DNA from 2 places in the Turicibacter sp. St.80E1 genome. Region 1 is predicted to be linked to the other one. Evidence: a T-box and tRNA genes for the amino acid it is inferred to sense, from the RefSeq annotation. Region 1 holds a T-box; the other holds one or more tRNA genes.
What was found. The T-box of region 1 lies ahead of asnS (asparagine--tRNA ligase). A T-box ahead of a tRNA ligase gene usually reads a tRNA of that ligase, here a tRNA-Asn.
Positions count from the first base shown of each region.

Region 1 (9,001 bases):
CAGTTGTGCTGGAGAGGAGAAATTATTTTATCTTAATAGAAGTTAGATTCTTAAGTTATTAAATCGGGTGAATCTTTTATTGTATACTTTTACCGCGGATATAGAGGTAACCTTTAGGTAACTATAAATAGTAAAAATTTTCTTTACATTTAAAATTATCACTTGAAACAACCATTTTATTGATCGCTCTGATTCAAATTAAGGTCCTCTTTGAAGTATTAATACAAAATATACGGTAGAATTAAAATTGTGGATATCCATATCTTACAATAATATCCTGAGAACTCATTACGAGGGTTTTAAACTTAAAACGGAGTTTCCCTTTTCGATTATCTAGATCTATAGAGTCTATAATATTGGAGGTTACTGAGTAAGTAATATGTTTCTTGCGACATAAAAAAAGAGCACTCCCCTCAATACCTTTACTATTTTATTAGCTAAGACATTATACTCCCATAGAATTAATTAGAGAAGATAAACTGAAATGACTATCTTTATTTTTCATAGCAACCTGCTTATTGTCAAAAATGCAGAATCCTATTTGATAAATCATAATTAAAAGGGGTCTATAATATTTAGTGTTGTTGATTAAGCAGCACTTTTATAGTATGAAAAAAAGAGACCTCAAGTCTCAATCCTGTCACAATGTTATCGACTAAAACAATATTGAAAGGATAAGATTTGATGTCTCACTCATATTTCACTAGAAAACTTTTAAATATTAAAGATAAAAATATTACATTTTCAAAAGATTATCTTGAGAAAGTAAAATTGAACGGAATTACTAGCTTTATCTTTAAAGGTATTCTTACGTATCAACCGACTCATTGTCAAAAGTACAGAACCCTATTTTATTCAAAATTTAAGAAGCATGGATTTAAAACCTCTCGAATCGCCATTCCAAAAGTCTCTCTTCACGATACCTACTTAGACCTAAAAAAACAGCGTTATTATTGTGGGCATTGCCAGTCTACTTTTACACTAAGTACTTCAATTGTTGAAAAGAACTGTTACATTTCTTATCATACGAAACACGCCATTGCTTTAGAGGCCCAAAATAAAATTTCTGAATGTGATATCGCACGTCGCCATCAGGTCTCTCATTCAACCGTCAATCGAATCATCCATAGCTTTTATGAATCTCAAACCTTAAACCTTAATTATTTACCTGAAAATCTCTGTTTTGATGAATTTAAATCCGTTAAATCTGCTGAGGGTCATATGTCTTTTATCTTTTGCGATGCTGACTCAAAACAAATCATCGATATCGTTGAAGATCGTCGTTTAAGCTCCCTTCAAGCTTATTTTAAACGATACACAAAGGAAGCACGTCATCGAGTGAAAAATATTGTGATTGATATGTACGCTCCTTACATCAGCCTCATTAAGAATCTTTTTCCTCATGCCTAAATTATCATTGATAAATTTCATTTTGTTCAATATCTCTCTCGTGCACTGAATAAAACTCGAATTCGATTCATGAAAAAGTTCAAAAAGCATGGTCGTAAATTCAAACGTTATTAACGTTTATTTTTAAAATCTCACGCTTTACTTAATGTCACCACTTATCGATCAGTTTACTGTTTTAAACACCTTCTGAATTAAAAGCAACTTATGATTTATATCCAGAGTTACTTTTCGCTCTTCAGACGAAAAACTTAAAACGATTTAATCATTTACTCGAAACGAAACACCCACTTGTTTCTCCTGAGTTTCAAACAGCTTTCCAAACCTTTAAAACTTATCAATCCTATATTAAAAATACTCTCTCAACTCATTACACAAATGGTCCTATCGAAGGAATTAATAATAAAATTAAGGTCATTAGGCGTATTGCCTTTGGATACCGTAGTTTCTATCATTGGGTCCCCTAGTGTATGTAGCGAAGCTCGTACATTTCCTCCATTGCTAGGGTAATTAAATCTCGTATTCTCATGGTTCAAAATCTAACAAAACCTAAAACAAAAATCCTAGCAGTATAGCCACTAGGATTTCAATTTAGTCTTTCACTGCGATAGACTATCATTTCATTAACCTTTTAACATAGTGCATCAAAAAAATCTTCCAACAAACGCTACTATTAAGCATCCATTTGTTGGAAGATTTACGAGTATCTATTATTTTCCTGAGATTAATCTTTTATCGTCTTAACCTAAAAACCTTAATTTGAACAACTATTCTAATTCATCCTCTTGGTATATAGCTAGACCTTCAAACTCTTCTGGGTCCTCATCAACCTCTACTTCACTTTCATCACTGTAATCATCTTCATTATCAGCCTTATCTAAAAACTCATCAGTTTCATCTTTATCCATTTCTTCCTTGTAGACAGGTTCGGCATCATATGTATCAAACCCATCTTCAGTAATTGCTTCTACTTCCTCATCATCGAAATCGATATCATATGTATCATAGTTAGCTACTTCATATTTTTGACGTGATTTTAAATCCCATTTATCTTCACCCACAGTTACAAACTTACCGCTTAAGGTCAAATCTGAATAAAATTGTGGTAATCTTGCTTGAAACTGTTCATCAGTTAATCCCATAATTTCGCATACCTCTTTAGCGATTTTCTCGAATTTTTGAGGCTTTATTTTTCTTTGAATTAATAACTCCGCTACTTCTAACATTGACATTTCCTCATTATGTGTAGTCATTCTAAATCCTCCTCTGTATAATTTACATTCTTTCCGGCGCCGATACTCCAATTAAATTTAATGCATTTTTTATAGTTATCTCAAGAGCTTGGATCAATGCTAATTTTTCGTTTGTTTTTGCATTATCCTCTTCATTAATTACTTTTTCAGCATTATATAAGCTATGGAAGGCTGTTGCTAAATCATTTACGTAATTACAAATTAAATGAGGACGTCTTTTTGCTGCTGCATCTGCTACAACGTTAGGAAATTCCCCCATTAATTTAATAACTTCATACTCTTTTTCGTGATTAATAAATTCATAATTTTCTTTTACGTCAACGGAAAAGCCTTTTTCTTTAGCCTGTCTTAATATAGAACATGTTCTTGCATGTGCATATTGAGCATAGTAAACAGGATTTTCATTTGACTTTTTCGTAGCCAAATCTAAATCGAAATCCATTTGTGTTTCACCACTACGCATGACAAAGAAATAACGAACAGCATCTACTCCAACCTCATCAACAAGATCACGAATCGTAACAGCTTTTCCCGTTCGCTTAGACATTTTGAACTCTTCTCCGTCTTTAATTAAGCGAACCATCTGAATAATATCTACCTCTAATTTATCCGCCTCATATCCTAATGCCTGCATCGCAGCTTTTACGCGAGCAATATATCCATGATGGTCTGCTCCCCAAATATCTACTAACTTATCATTTCCTCTATTAAGTTTTTCGATATGATTTGCAATATCCGGTGTTAGGTAAGTATATGAGCCATCTGATTTTTTTAAAACTCTATCCTTGTCGTCTCCAAAATCAGTCGAACGGAACCAAATTGCCCCATCTTTTTCATAAATATATCCCTTTGATTGAAGAAGATCTATTGATTCTTTCACGAGGTTTTTATCGTAGATTGATTTCTCGCTCGTAAATAAATCAAATTCTACCCCAAACATATTTAAATCTTTTTTAATTTTATCTAACTCATAATCAAGCGATATTTGACGAATCAAATCATAATTTTCATCTAATTTTCCAACAAATTGCTCTTTATATTTTTCCGCCATCATTTGTCCTAACAAAATAATGTCCGGTCCATAATAACCATCTTCCGGCATTTTTGATTCATTCCCTAATGCCTCTAAATAACGAGCATAAGCCGAAACAACTAAATTATGAATTTGATTTCCCGCATCATTTACATAGTATTCACGAGTCACATCATATCCCGCTTTCGACAAAAGTCGGCAAAGAGAATCACCCAAGGCAGCTCCTCGAGCATGACCTAAATGTAGGTCGCCAGTCGGATTAGCTGAAACATACTCAACATTATATTTCAAACCTTTTCCGGAATTACTTTTACCGTAATCATCACCTAAATCAATGATGCCTTTAATAGACTTAGTAAATACCGTCTTTTTCAGGAAAAAATTGATAAAACCTGGGCCGGCAATTTCAATTTTTGCAACATCAGCTTTATTTGTATCAAAGTTTTTTACTATTTCTTCAGCTATAATACGTGGATTTTTCTTTGCACGTTTAGTTAACTGCATTGCAATATTAGTCGAATAATCCCCGTGTTTTGCATCTTTCGCATTTTCTAAAATAACATTGATATCTTCCTCACAAGAAACATAACCACACTTGATAACTGTTTCCTTAATTTCATTCTTTAAGTTTTCTTTCAGCGTTTGAATCATATCTAAGACATATCCTCCTTTTTAAAATAAATGCTCAGTTTATAATTTCCTACTCTTTCCTTTTGTACAGTTAAATCGTAGTCTAAATTTATCCGAAATTTATTTTCGCATTCCTCTAGATTATAACAATGAGTTTTTACCGTGCTAATAAGTTCACCGTAAGGCGTTTTTATATACCCATCTACATTTTTTTTTGTGGTGTATCTTTGATCTAATATTATCGTTCCATTGCGACGAATACGAATAGTGTTATCATCAAATTCTAATCTACACTTCGTAATATGGTCATCGTCAATATTTTTCTCTTCAAAGAATAAAAAGCCTATATTATTTTTTTTATAATATTTTCCTTGCGTCTCATACGAGGTCTCTGTTACCTCTAAACCTTGAGTTAATTTCATATGAAAATTAACCACACCCGTTATTTTACTCATAACCATTCTACCATCATCCATAATGTGTAATTTTATCTTTTAATTATAGCACAATTTATTTTATCCATTCTATATGATTATTGCAATAATTTTATAAATATATACGATGTCTTATTCTATTTAGAATTTTTTGGAATCAACTTTTTAAATTATATCTATAAAAAAAAACAAAAAAAACTAGGAAAATAATATCTATTTTTCTAGTTTTTTTATCATCAATTAGAATTCAGCATTTTTAGGGGTACGTGGAAAAGGAATTACGTCACGAATGTTTTCAACTCCAGTTAGATACATAACCATACGCTCAAAACCTAATCCAAATCCTGAATGAGTCACACCACCATAACGACGTAAGTCTAAATACCAATTTAAATCTTCTGTAGGAACACCTATTTCCTCCATACGTTTTTCTAAAATATCTAGACGCTCCTCTCGTTGGGATCCTCCTATTAGTTCTCCTACCCCTGGAACTAACAGGTCCATAGCTGCTACTGTTTTTTGATCATCATTAACTCTCATATAAAATGCTTTAATGTCCTTAGGATAGTCTGTTACAAATACCGGCGATTTAAAAACTTCATCAGTCAGGTATCTTTCGTGTTCAGTCGACAAGTCAATCCCCCATTCAACTTTATTTTCAAACTTTTTATTGGCAGTTAATAAAATATCGATTGCTTCTGTATAGGTAATTCGTTTAAATGTAGAATTAGCAACAGTTTGAACTCGATTTAGTACTCCCTTGCTAACATACTGATCAAAAAAGTTCATCTCTTCTGGGGCATTTTCTAGTACATAGTTAATAATATATTTAATCATTCCTTCTGCCATATCCATATCGTCTTTTAGGTCGGCAAACGCCATTTCTGGTTCAATCATCCAAAATTCTGATGCATGACGTTGGGTATTAGAATTTTCTGCACGGAAAGTCGGGCCAAATGTATAAACATCTCGTAAGGCAAGAGCGAATGCTTCCCCTTCAAGTTGTCCCGATACTGTTAAGTTAGTAGACTTAGCAAAAAAATCGTGTTTGAAATCTACGACTCCTTCCTCATTTCGAGGGATATTATCTAAGTCTAGTGTTGTAACTCGAAACATCTCTCCCGCTCCCTCAGCATCAGAACCTGTAATAATTGGGGTATGCACGTATACAAAGTTTTTTTCTTGAAAATAGCTATGTATTGCAAATGCAACTAATGAACGCACTCTAAAAACGGCAGAAAACAAATTAGTTCGGGGACGTAAATGAGCTACTTCTCTTAAGAATTCACGAGTATGTCTTTTAGGTTGAATTGGATAATCTTCCGGACAATCTCCTTTTAAGACTAATTTATGCGCTTTAATCTCGAAAGGTTGTTTAGCATTTGGCGTAGGTATAACTACCCCATATACAGTTACAGCTGAACCTACACGGATTTTTTGGATTTCTTTAAAATTATCTAAACTTTCCTCATATACAACCTGAATGGTTTCAAAAAATGATCCGTCATTAATCATTAAGAAGCCAAAAGATTTTTGAGCACGATTATTTCTAACCCATCCATTCAATTCAATAGACTGATGTTCAAATCGTTCTAAGTTTCTAAATAATTGTCGTGTTACAACTTTCTCCATCTAAAAATCCTCCTTAATTTTTTTAATTACTAAAAATAAAAAACAGTCCTCATCCAAAAAAGGGACGAATGACTGTTAATCCGCGGTACCACCCTAGTTTAAGAACATATAGTTCTTACACTTCATCCTTAACGCGGAATTTACGACTTAATCTACTTACAAACATTGTTTTCGGTAAGTTACTCCAAGGTGTTCTTCACTTCCAAATCCATTCTAGGCTCTCACCATCCCTAGATCGCTACAATTTCAATTAAAAGCTACTCTCCTTTTCAACGTAAATATTTAATTATTTAAATATTATACCCTTTGCTCTTATTAGTCAATATTTACTCATCGAATATTTATCCTATACTCCAAACACCTTCTTCGACAAAATAATAAAATTTTTGCAATAACGTGAATTATGTTAATTTATGTTTTATTTTGCAGAATTTAAATTTGATTATTTTCGCTAGTCCTTTTATTTTATTTTTTAAAATATTATTTTTTTATTATTTCACCTAAACTTCGATACAAAGAATCTGTTGTCATATGTCAAAAAATAATGCTTTTAGTCGCAAAATGCAATAATTAATAATATTTTGTTTAAATAATGAAATCAATAATAAACGTTGGGGATACAGTGGATAAGTGTACTAAAGTGTCGATTTAACGATGTTTTTGGATGTGAATAAATTGTAGACAAGTTGTTGATATATGTCGATTATTATCAACAACTATGTGAATAAGGTGTTTGTTTTTGTCGAATTATAGAGATTAAACACAAGTGATCTTAAATATTTAAAGTTTAAAACTCTCGGAATTCAAGCGATATAACTCATTTTCTTACAAAATAACTGTTTTTTTCTTTTTTCGACGTTATCTCGAGATAAATAACAAGTTTCTACATAATTCGATAATATATTTTTTCTTTTTTTAATAATAATAAAAATAATATATGTGGATATTGGGGATAAACCCTAAATTTATTGATATTATCATATTTTAGATTGTAGATATCTTGTTAATAAACTGTTGATGTATTTAAAATTTATACACACATGCTGTGTATGTTTTATCGCATAATGTTTTATATTGTCGATTACTGTTCACCCTTCTAATACTTATTTAAGTGTTTCTTTTTTCTATAGGCACACTCGTTATATATAATAAAGTGCTAATACACTTAATAGATAAGAAATAAAGTATTAAATAAAATTACATTTAAAAACATCCATAACAGGCCTTATTTCTTCATCGAACCAACCTTAAAAATAACAAATAAAAGAAAAAACGAAACTATTCTTATTCAAATAGCTTCGTTTAAAAAGTATTTTATTAAGTTTGACTTGTGTACTTATTTTAATTACATTTTGATTTATTTTCCTAAACAAAATTTACTAAATAATTCATCTAGTAATGCATCTCCAATATCTTCCCCGAGAATTTCCCCAAGAATATGCCAGGCATTTTTTATATCAATTTCAACCATATCCACAAGCATCCCTATTTTCATCGCTTCAATTGCATCTTCGAGGGAGGTAAGGGCCTGCTTTAATTTAGCGATATGACGAGCATTTGATATATAGGTCATATCCGTAGAACCTATCTCTCCTAGCTCAAACATTTCTTTAATACTATTTTCTAAAAGTTCAATACCCTCATCTAAAACCATTGAAGTTTCAATATAGTTAGGAATTTCATTACGTTCAATATTAGATTCTAAGTCTGTTTTATTCAAAATAATAATTCGTTTTTTTTCATCTGTAAGTTTTAATAACTGTCTATCTTGATCTGTTAGTGGTTCATTATTATTTAAAACGAGTAAGATTAGTTGTGCTTCACTTAATATTTTTTTCGACTTTTCTACGCCAATAGCTTCCACAATATCTGTTGTTTCCCGTATTCCAGCTGTATCAATTAAATTAAGTGTTAATCCACCAACATTTATATATCCTTCAACAGTATCCCTGGTAGTCCCAGCTATATCCGTTACAATTGCCTTTTCCTCCCGCATCAACTGATTAAGTAGACTTGATTTTCCTACGTTTGGTCGTCCAATAATTGCAGTTTTAATTCCATCTCTTAAAATTTGTCCAGTTTTAGCAGTTTCCAAAAGCTTAATCATTTTTTCCCTTATCTTCATGGAAAGAGGAAGTAGTAATTCGGAAGTCATCTCCTCTACATCATCATACTCTGGGTAATCGATATTAACCTCTATATTCGCAATAATGTTCAATATTTCCTCGCGCATTTCCTTAATTAGACGTGATATTCTACCATCTAATCCATTCAAGGCCAGAGATAATGATTGTTCACTTTTAGCATGGATGATATCCATAATAGATTCCGCTTGGGCTAAATCGATTCTACCATTTAAAAATGCCCTTTTTGTAAACTCTCCGGGATCAGCGACTCGTGCTCCGGCAACCAATAGCAATTCAAGAATTTTATTTGTTACCAATATCCCACCGTGACAATTTATTTCAACAACATCTTCGGCAGTAAAGGTGCGTGGAGCACGCATCACTGAAATTAGCACTTCATCAACCTTTTCTCCCGTTTCGGGATTGTATATAAAACCGTAGTTAATCGTGTGACTTTGAGCTTTATGTAAATCTCGCCCATTCAAT
Region 1 covers NZ_AP039386.1:2,358,098-2,367,098, forward strand. Annotated here, with positions in the region: partial or broken gene AC6I0I_RS11425 (ISL3 family transposase) at 685-1,524, shown strand; partial or broken gene AC6I0I_RS11430 (transposase) at 1,608-1,874, shown strand; gene rpoE (DNA-directed RNA polymerase subunit delta) at 2,175-2,660, opposite strand; gene argS (arginine--tRNA ligase) at 2,683-4,344, opposite strand; gene AC6I0I_RS11445 (YwiB family protein) at 4,347-4,784, opposite strand; gene asnS (asparagine--tRNA ligase) at 4,998-6,389, opposite strand; T-box leader at 6,447-6,671, opposite strand; gene mnmE (tRNA uridine-5-carboxymethylaminomethyl(34) synthesis GTPase MnmE) at 7,747-9,001, opposite strand, start outside.

Region 2 (9,001 bases), 510 kb from region 1:
TTCAACACCTGTCGGCTCTAATTCAGGATGATGATGAGAATCGACGTCTGCATTAAATGGACAAACTTCTTGACAAATATCACAACCGTATATATTCTGACTAATTCGTTCATATAATTCAGGATTTAAGTACTCCTTTGCCTGCGTCACATAAGAAAGACATCGTTTTTCATTTAAGCTTCCATCCGGTTGAATAGCCTTTGTTGGACAGGCACGAACACACCGATCACATGTCCCACACTGACGCTCTAAACTACGATCAGGGCTAAACTCGTAATTCACTAATAATTCCCCTAAATAAATATAGCTCCCAAACTCTTGATGAATAATGGAACTATTTTTTCCACTAAAACCTATTCCACTACGTAATGCGATGGCACGATCGTTAAAAACCCCCGTGTCCACACTCCTAATCACCTTTATTCCCGAAACTCTTTCCTTCAACCATTCCTCTAGCAAGTGTAGTTTATGATCAACCATCTGATGATAATCATTCCCCCATGATGACCTCGAAAATTGTACAAACGGATCATCCTTTTCCTGCTTAGGCAAACAAGTCTTACGAGGATAAGTGATCGCAATTGAAATAAACGATTTCGCATCCTCCATCGACAACAAAGGATTCGTACGATCTTCAATGGATCCTTTTGTTAAATGAGATGTCCATTCCAACTCGTCCCTTTTCCTTAACTCCTTCTTTAAAAATAGGAAAGGTTCTACCGTACTGAAACCAATAGCATTGATTCCAATGGTTTTACTAAATTGAATTAATTCCTCTTTGATGTGATCAGAATTTAAATGATTAACTTCTTGTATCGTACATTTATTTATTATTTCCCTTTGTTCCAAATCCATCACCTTTCTTTCCTTTTACTTTACTAGGATTTTAAGTGAAACACAAGTAAAATCATTGCACCCCAAATTGTCGCACCTTTTCACGAATAAAAAAAGCAGGCTTAGCCTGCTCGTTGTCCCGATAAATAGGGCTCTACTCTCGATCGGTAAACAAAAAATAATACAATCAAAGTTCCAATATTATAAATAATGATGGACCAGGCTCCATTAAACATCCCAATCACTAAAGCCATAATCGCCGGAAATGTTGACGAATATATCACAAGATTTAACACCTCTTTATAGCTTAAAAACAATTGGCGCCCTATTCTTAATAACATAAATAAGACAGAGACTATTAAAACAAATCCGAATGTCAATAAGATTCCTGACTGATACGTCTCTAATAACATAGCTGGCATAAACATGGGTTTAATAGTTGAAGCTACACGCATAAACATTTCATCATAAGTTATATTTGAAAAGTCAACACCCTCAAATTTTGAATAATCAAATTTATAATTCATATCATCTATTACAAATAAAAAATGATCCTCATTAAAGATTAGCCCATTTCTAACCGTGCTAGTCGGTAAATTAAAGGCCACCCTAACCTCATTTTGTAACACAATATCTAGAGATTGCTTACAACTAAGTTTATAATTATTAACCACGCAATCATCCGGTAAATTATCTTCTAATAAATGTTGCGAAGATTCTGAAATATCCCAAACATTTAAGTCCCATCTATACGGAGCATCACCGATTAAAACAAATGCTGTAGGCGTCATTTGCATTATTGATAATATAATTAAAAACACTAGGCTAACAAGTATCGAAGATTTTCTTAAATAAAATATTGCGTCAATCGAATAGCTGGTTTCTAACATGCATTTTAATTTTTTCATTGTATACACGCCCATTTACATCACAAGTATTTTTTCTATTAAACAAAAAAAAAGAGTATATTCTACTCACTTAAATAAAATTGGTGCCTAGGGCCGGAATCGAACCGGCACGGGTGTCACCACCCGCAGGATTTTAAGTCCTGTGCGTCTACCAGTTCCGCCACCCAGGCACATTATTATCTAATTGGAGGCGCCAATCGGATTTGAACCGATGATCAGGGAGTTGCAGTCCCACGCCTTACCACTTGGCTATGGCGCCTAATTTTCTATTTATTAAATCTGGGGCGACTGATGGGAATCGAACCCACGAATGTCGGAGCCACAATCCGATGCGTTAACCACTTCGCCACAATCGCCATTATGGTGCCGGAAGCAGGACTTGAACCCGCAACCTACTGATTACAAGTCAGTTGCTCTACCAATTGAGCTATTCCGGCTATTTATGGTGGAGGATGACGGGCTCGAACCGCCGACCCTCTGCTTGTAAGGCAGATGCTCTCCCAGCTGAGCTAATCCTCCACTTTTATCTTTAATGGTGACCCGTACGGGATTCGAACCCGTGTATGCATGCGTGAAAGGCATGTGTGTTAAACCGCTTCACCAACGGGCCATTTTTTAATGGCGCCCCAACTAGGACTCGAACCTAGGACCCCTTGATTAACAGTCAAGTGCTCTAACCAACTGAGCTATTGAGGCTTTTTATTTATGGCCTAGCGACGTCCTACTCTCGCACTTGCGTACTACCCTCGGCGCTAAGGAGCTTAACTTCTGTGTTCGGTATGGGAACAGGTGTGCCCTCCTTGCCCTTATCACTAGACCTTCTGTCAGATTTCATCAATCTCACAAAACTAGATATCTTCTGCTTACTTCCTTATTAGTTAAGTCCTCGATCGATTAGTATCAGTCCGCTTCATCTGTCACCAAACTTCCACTCCTGACCTATCTACCTCGTCGTCTTCAAGGGATCTTACTTCTTTCGAATGGGAAATCTCATCTTGAGGGGGGCTTCACGCTTAGATGCTTTCAGCGTTTATCCCTTCCACACGTAGCTACCCAGCTATGCTCCTGGCAGAACAACTGGTACACCAGCGGTGTGTCCATCCCGGTCCTCTCGTACTAAGGACAGCTCCTCTCAAATTTCCTACGCCCACGACGGATAGGGACCGAACTGTCTCACGACGTTCTGAACCCAGCTCGCGTACCGCTTTAATGGGCGAACAGCCCAACCCTTGGGACCGACTACAGCCCCAGGATGCGATGAGCCGACATCGAGGTGCCAAACCTCCCCGTCGATGTGAACTCTTGGGGGAGATCAGCCTGTTATCCCCGGGGTAGCTTTTATCCGTTGAGCGACGGCCCTTCCATTCGGTACCGCCGGATCACTAAGCCCGACTTTCGTCCCTGCTCGACTTGTAGGTCTCGCAGTCAAGCTCCCTTCTGCCTTTACACTCTTCGAATGATTTCCAACCATTCTGAGGGAACCTTTGGGCGCCTCCGTTACTCTTTGGGAGGCGACCGCCCCAGTCAAACTGCCCACCTGACACTGTCCCCTGACCAGCTCATGGCCACGGGTTAGAACCCCAGTAACACAAGGGTAGTATCCCAACAGCGACTCCTCCAAGACTGGCGTCCTGGTCTCTTCGTCTCCTACCTATCCTGTACATGTGTCACCAGTGCTCAATATCAAGCTACAGTAAAGCTCCACGGGGTCTTTCCGTCCTGTCGCGGGTAACCTGCATCTTCACAGGTACTATGATTTCACCGAGTCTCTTGTTGAGACAGCGCCCAGATCGTTACGCCTTTCGTGCGGGTCGGAACTTACCCGACAAGGAATTTCGCTACCTTAGGACCGTTATAGTTACGGCCGCCGTTTACTGGGGCTTCAATTCAAAGCTTTGCTTGCGCTAACCTCTCCTCTTAACCTTCCAGCACCGGGCAGGCGTCAGCCCCTATACATCACCTTGCGGTTTAGCAGAGACCTGTGTTTTTGATAAACAGTCGCCTGGGCCTTTTCACTGCGGCTTGCTTTCACAAGCACCCCTTCTCCCGAAGTTACGGGGTCATTTTGCCGAGTTCCTTAACAAGAGTTCTCTCGCTCATCTTAGGATTCTCTCCTCGCCTACCTGTGTCGGTTATCGGTACGGGCACCTAATAAATTATCCCTAGAAGCTTTTCTTGGAAGCGTGACATCAGCTGACTTCACCCTTTCGGGCTTTCGGCATCACAGCTCAATGTTTCGCCATGCGGATTTGCCTACATGACCACCTCACTGCTTACACGTGAATCCATTCACACGCTCAACTTAGCCTTCTCCGTCACTCCTTCAGTTTATTAAGTGGTACAGGAATCTCTACCTGTTGTCCATCGGCTACGCCTTTCGGCCTCACCTTAGGTCCCGACTTACCCAGGGCGGACGAGCCTTCCCCTGGAAACCTTAGGCTTTCGATGGATAGGATTCTCACCTATCTTTCGCTACTCACACCGGCATTCTCACTTCTAACCGCTCCACAGCTCCTTCCGGTACTGCTTCTCCGCTGTTAGAACGCTCTCCTACCACTGACACTTCGTGTCAATCCGCAGCTTCGGCGGTCCGTTTAGCCCCGGTACATTTTCGGCGCAGAGTCACTCGACTAGTGAGCTATTACGCACTCTTTAAAGGATGGCTGCTTCTAAGCCAACCTCCTAGTTGTCTGTGCATCTCCACATCCTTTTCCACTTAACGGACACTTGGGGGCCTTAGCTGGCGGTCTGGGCTCTTTCCCTTTTGACCATGGACCTTATCACCCACAGTCTGACTCCCGATCATATCTATCTGGCATTCGGAGTTTGATTGAGATCAGTACCCCGAGGTGGGGCCATCACCCATTCAGTGCTCTACCTCCAGTAGACTCTTATCGAGGCTAGCCCTAAAGCTATTTCGGAGAGAACCAGCTATATCCGTGTTCGATTGGAATTTCACCCCTAGCCACAAGTCATCCAAGCACTTTTCAACGTGCCCTGGTTCGGCCCTCCAGTCAGTGTTACCTGACCTTCAGCCTGCTCATGGCTAGCTCACACGGTTTCGGGTCTACAACATCGTACTCCTCGCCCTATTCAGACTCGCTTTCGCTTCGGCTCCGTCTCTTCAACTTAACCTTGCACGATATCGTAACTCGCCGGTTCATTCTACAAAAGGCACGCCATCACCCTTTAACGGGCTCTGACTAGTTGTAGGCACACGGTTTCAGGTTCTCTTTCACTCCCCTTCCGGGGTTCTTTTCACCTTTCCCTCACGGTACTGGTTCACTATCGGTCACTAGGTAGTATTTAGCCTTACGAGATGGTCCTCGTTGCTTCCGACGGGATTTCTCGTGTCCCGCCGTACTCAGGATCCCTTCCCTGCTTCACACAATTTCACCTACGGGACTCTCACCCCCTCCGGTTGGCCTTCCCAGACCATTCGGCTATCATGTTCAGTCATTTCTGAAGGTCCTTCTACCCCGGATTACTCCGGTTTGGGCTCCTCCCTGTTCGCTCGCCGCTACTTGGGGAATCGATGTTTCTTTCTTTTCCTCCAGGTACTTAGATGTTTCAGTTCCCTGGGTCTGTCTCCTCTATGGCTATTGATTCACCATACGGTGCTAGCGTATGACCACTAGCGGGTTTCCCCATTCGGATATCCCCGGCTCTTTGCTTACTTACAGCTCCCCGAGGCGTTTCGCCGTTTGTCGCGTCCTTCTTCGACTCCTAGTGCCTAGGCATCCTCCGTGCGCCCTTTATTACTTAACTTTTCTTCTTCAGAAGATATCTAGTTTTCAAAGATCAATTCTAGGAAAATTGAAATTCTCCCAAAACTAAACAGAACGTCTCTTTCTCCATAGAAAGGAGGTGATCCATCCCCACCTTCCGGTAGGGATACCTTGTTACGACTTCACCCCAATCATCTACCCCACCTTAGGCAGCTCCCTCCTTGCGGTTAGGCCACTGACTTCGGGTGTTGTAAACTCTCGTGGTGTGACGGGCGGTGTGTACAAGACCCGGGAACGTATTCACCGCGACATTCTGATTCGCGATTACTAGCGATTCCAACTTCATGTAGGCGAGTTGCAGCCTACAATCCGAACTGAGATTGGCTTTATGAGGTTTGCTCCACGTCACCGCTTCGCTTCTCTTTGTACCAACCATTGTAGCACGTGTGTAGCCCAGGTCATAAGGGGCATGATGATTTGACGTCATCCCCACCTTCCTCCAGTTTGTCACTGGCAGTCTCGTTAGAGTCCCCATCTTACTGCTGGCAACTAACGACAGGGGTTGCGCTCGTTGCGGGACTTAACCCAACATCTCACGACACGAGCTGACGACAACCATGCACCACCTGTATCCATTGTCCCCGAAGGAAACCCTCTATCTCTAGAGGCGTCAATGGTATGTCAAGACCTGGTAAGGTTCTTCGCGTTGCTTCGAATTAAACCACATGCTCCACCGCTTGTGCGGGTCCCCGTCAATTCCTTTGAGTTTCAGTCTTGCGACCGTACTCCCCAGGCGGAGTGCTTAATGCGTTAACTTCAGCACTGAGGTTCGACCCCCAACACTTAGCACTCATCGTTTACGGCGTGGACTACCAGGGTATCTAATCCTGTTTGCTCCCCACGCTTTCGCGCCTCAGTGTCAGTTGCAGACCAGGAAGCCGCCTTCGCCACTGGTGTTCCTCCATATCTCTACGCATTTCACCGCTACACATGGAATTCCACTTCCCTCTTCTGCACTCAAGTCAACCAGTTTCCAATGACCCTCCACGGTTAAGCCGTGGGCTTTCACATCAGACTTAATTAACCACCTGCGCGCTCTTTACGCCCAATAATTCCGGATAACGCTTGCCACCTACGTATTACCGCGGCTGCTGGCACGTAGTTAGCCGTGGCTTTCTCATAAGGTACCGTCAATTGATAGTCATTTCCTCCTATCACCTTTCTTCCCTTATAACAGAATTTTACAACCCGAAGGCCTTCTTCATTCACGCGGCGTTGCTCGGTCAGGCTTTCGCCCATTGCCGAAGATTCCCTACTGCTGCCTCCCGTAGGAGTCTGGGCCGTGTCTCAGTCCCAGTGTGGCCGTTCACCCTCTCAGGTCGGCTACGCATCGTCGCCTTGGTAGGCCTTTACCCCACCAACTAGCTAATGCGCCGCAGGCTCATCCATCAGTGATGCCAGGAGCATCTTTAAACTTTCGTCCTATCCGGTATTAGCGATCGTTTCCAATCGTTGTCCCCGTCTGATGGGCAGATCACCTACGTGTTACTCACCCGTTCGCCGCTTCCCACCGAAGTGGTTCGCTCGACTTGCATGTATTAGGCACGCCGCCAGCGTTCATCCTGAGCCAGGATCAAACTCTCCATAATTGTTTGTTTCCTTAGCTTGCGAAATTTCTTTCGCTCATGATTCTTGACGTTCTGTTTAGTTTTCAAAGAACTTCTCTCGCCTTTTGGCGACTTCTTTATCTTACCACATTCGACTTTTTTTGTCAAATGTTTTTTATCTTTTTCGTAAGATTTCTTGTCTGCCTCTCTTGGCGACTTTTCTAGTTTATCATGTTCAACCGTTTCTGTCAAACACTTTTTAACTTTTTTTGTTTTCTTTTCCATCGCCCTGTTGGCGACTTCTCTATATTAGCATGATAAATATCAAAAATCAACTACATTTATCATTTTTTTATATTTTTTCTATTTTTCCTAACATTTCTCCTATATATATCAAAGATTACCCATATTTTCTAACCCTATTCTCCCAAAAAATATAAGACTATGTATTCCAAACATTGGGGGATATAAAACTGAATGCGCCCCTTAAAATAAGAGAAAATCATCCTACTTTCTGAAATGAATTGGATCTCCCCCTCCTCGCTTAAAGGTTGCATTTTCTCTCGTCTAAGAACAATCTAAGGTACTTTATTTAATATTTCCTCTATTTTATTCATCCAAAAAGCGCCCTAGTAATTAGATCTCTTTCTAATACTTAAGGCGCCCCACGATATTTTTATATTAAATTTTCAGGATTTAAGCACTCTAACTCACTTAATACGAAGCGTCCATCTTTCCTAATTAAGACATCGTCAAAGTAAATTGATCCCCCTCCGTACTCTGGTCGTTGAATTAAAACTAAATCCCAATGGATAGCTGAACGATTTCCGTTATCTGCTTCTTCATAAGCTTGCCCCGGAGTAAAATGTAAACTTCCATCAATTTTCTCATCAAATAAAATATCCCCCATCGGATGTTGGATTAAGGGATTAACCCCAATAGCAAACTCTCCAACATAACGGGCTCCCTCATCAGAATTGAAAATTTCATTCAACTGTTCGACATTATTATCTGCTGTTGCTTTAATAATTTTACCATCCTTAAATTCTAGGCAAACATTACTGAAGACCGTTCCCTGATAAGGACTCGCTGTATTATATTGAATAACACCGTTGACACTATCTTTGATAGGCGCAGTAAAGACCTCACCATCCGGAATATTACAATCTCCTGCGCACGGAATCGCTGGCATTCCCTTGATTGAAAATGTTAAATCCGTACCCGGTGCAACAAGGCGAACTTTATCCGTCTTTTCCATTAATGTTTTTAAAGACTGCATCGCTTCATTCATTTTCGAATAGTCCACGAGGCAAACATCTAACAAGAAATTTTCAAATTGCTCTAAACTCATCTTTGCCTTTTGTGCTAAAGAAAAAGTCGGATAGTTTAATAAAACCCATTCCTTTGTATTCACGATTAAATTAGAAACTGGTTTCCCAACTTTCGCTTGCATCACCTTGATTTCTGAAGGAACATCACTATACTCTGAATCATTTTCATCGGCTATAATTGTAATAAACGCATCGATGTCTTTATACTTTTCAAGATTCCACTTTACCGTTTGTTCCATTCGTTCTTCTGTATTACCGAGTGAAATTTCACGACCAATCTCATCGTCCAATAACTCAATATGAGGATAAGCCCCCAAACGATAAGTATGTTTAATTAACTCCCTCATCAATGGCTTCGTCAAGACATTCCCTTTAATTAAAACGTGTTGTCCAGCTTTCACCTTATTAGAATACTCGAGTAACATTTTTGCTAATTTTTCTAATCGTGGATCACGCATGTTCTCACTCACCTTTTTATTAATCGTTTCTTATAAATATCATACCAATATTCTGCAAATCCTGGCGCAAAGGGACCTTTTTTAGATTCAATCATCTCCTTCAATAAAAGGAGTTGTTGATTAATTATTTCTTTA
Region 2 covers NZ_AP039386.1:1,844,720-1,853,720, forward strand. Annotated here, with positions in the region: gene queG (tRNA epoxyqueuosine(34) reductase QueG) at 1-855, opposite strand, end outside; gene AC6I0I_RS08865 (DUF1189 family protein) at 957-1,742, opposite strand; tRNA gene AC6I0I_RS08870 (tRNA-Leu) at 1,824-1,912, opposite strand; tRNA gene AC6I0I_RS08875 (tRNA-Cys) at 1,928-2,001, opposite strand; tRNA gene AC6I0I_RS08880 (tRNA-His) at 2,023-2,098, opposite strand; tRNA gene AC6I0I_RS08885 (tRNA-Thr) at 2,104-2,179, opposite strand; tRNA gene AC6I0I_RS08890 (tRNA-Val) at 2,186-2,261, opposite strand; tRNA gene AC6I0I_RS08895 (tRNA-Glu) at 2,276-2,352, opposite strand; tRNA gene AC6I0I_RS08900 (tRNA-Asn) at 2,362-2,438, opposite strand; rRNA gene rrf (5S ribosomal RNA) at 2,451-2,559, opposite strand; rRNA gene AC6I0I_RS08910 (23S ribosomal RNA) at 2,617-5,510, opposite strand; rRNA gene AC6I0I_RS08915 (16S ribosomal RNA) at 5,603-7,119, opposite strand; gene AC6I0I_RS08920 (aminopeptidase) at 7,754-8,866, opposite strand; gene AC6I0I_RS08925 (DUF402 domain-containing protein) at 8,875-9,001, opposite strand, start outside.
Region 2: it encodes a tRNA-Asn, which carries the amino acid that the T-box ahead of asnS (asparagine--tRNA ligase) is inferred to sense. The anticodon was not compared.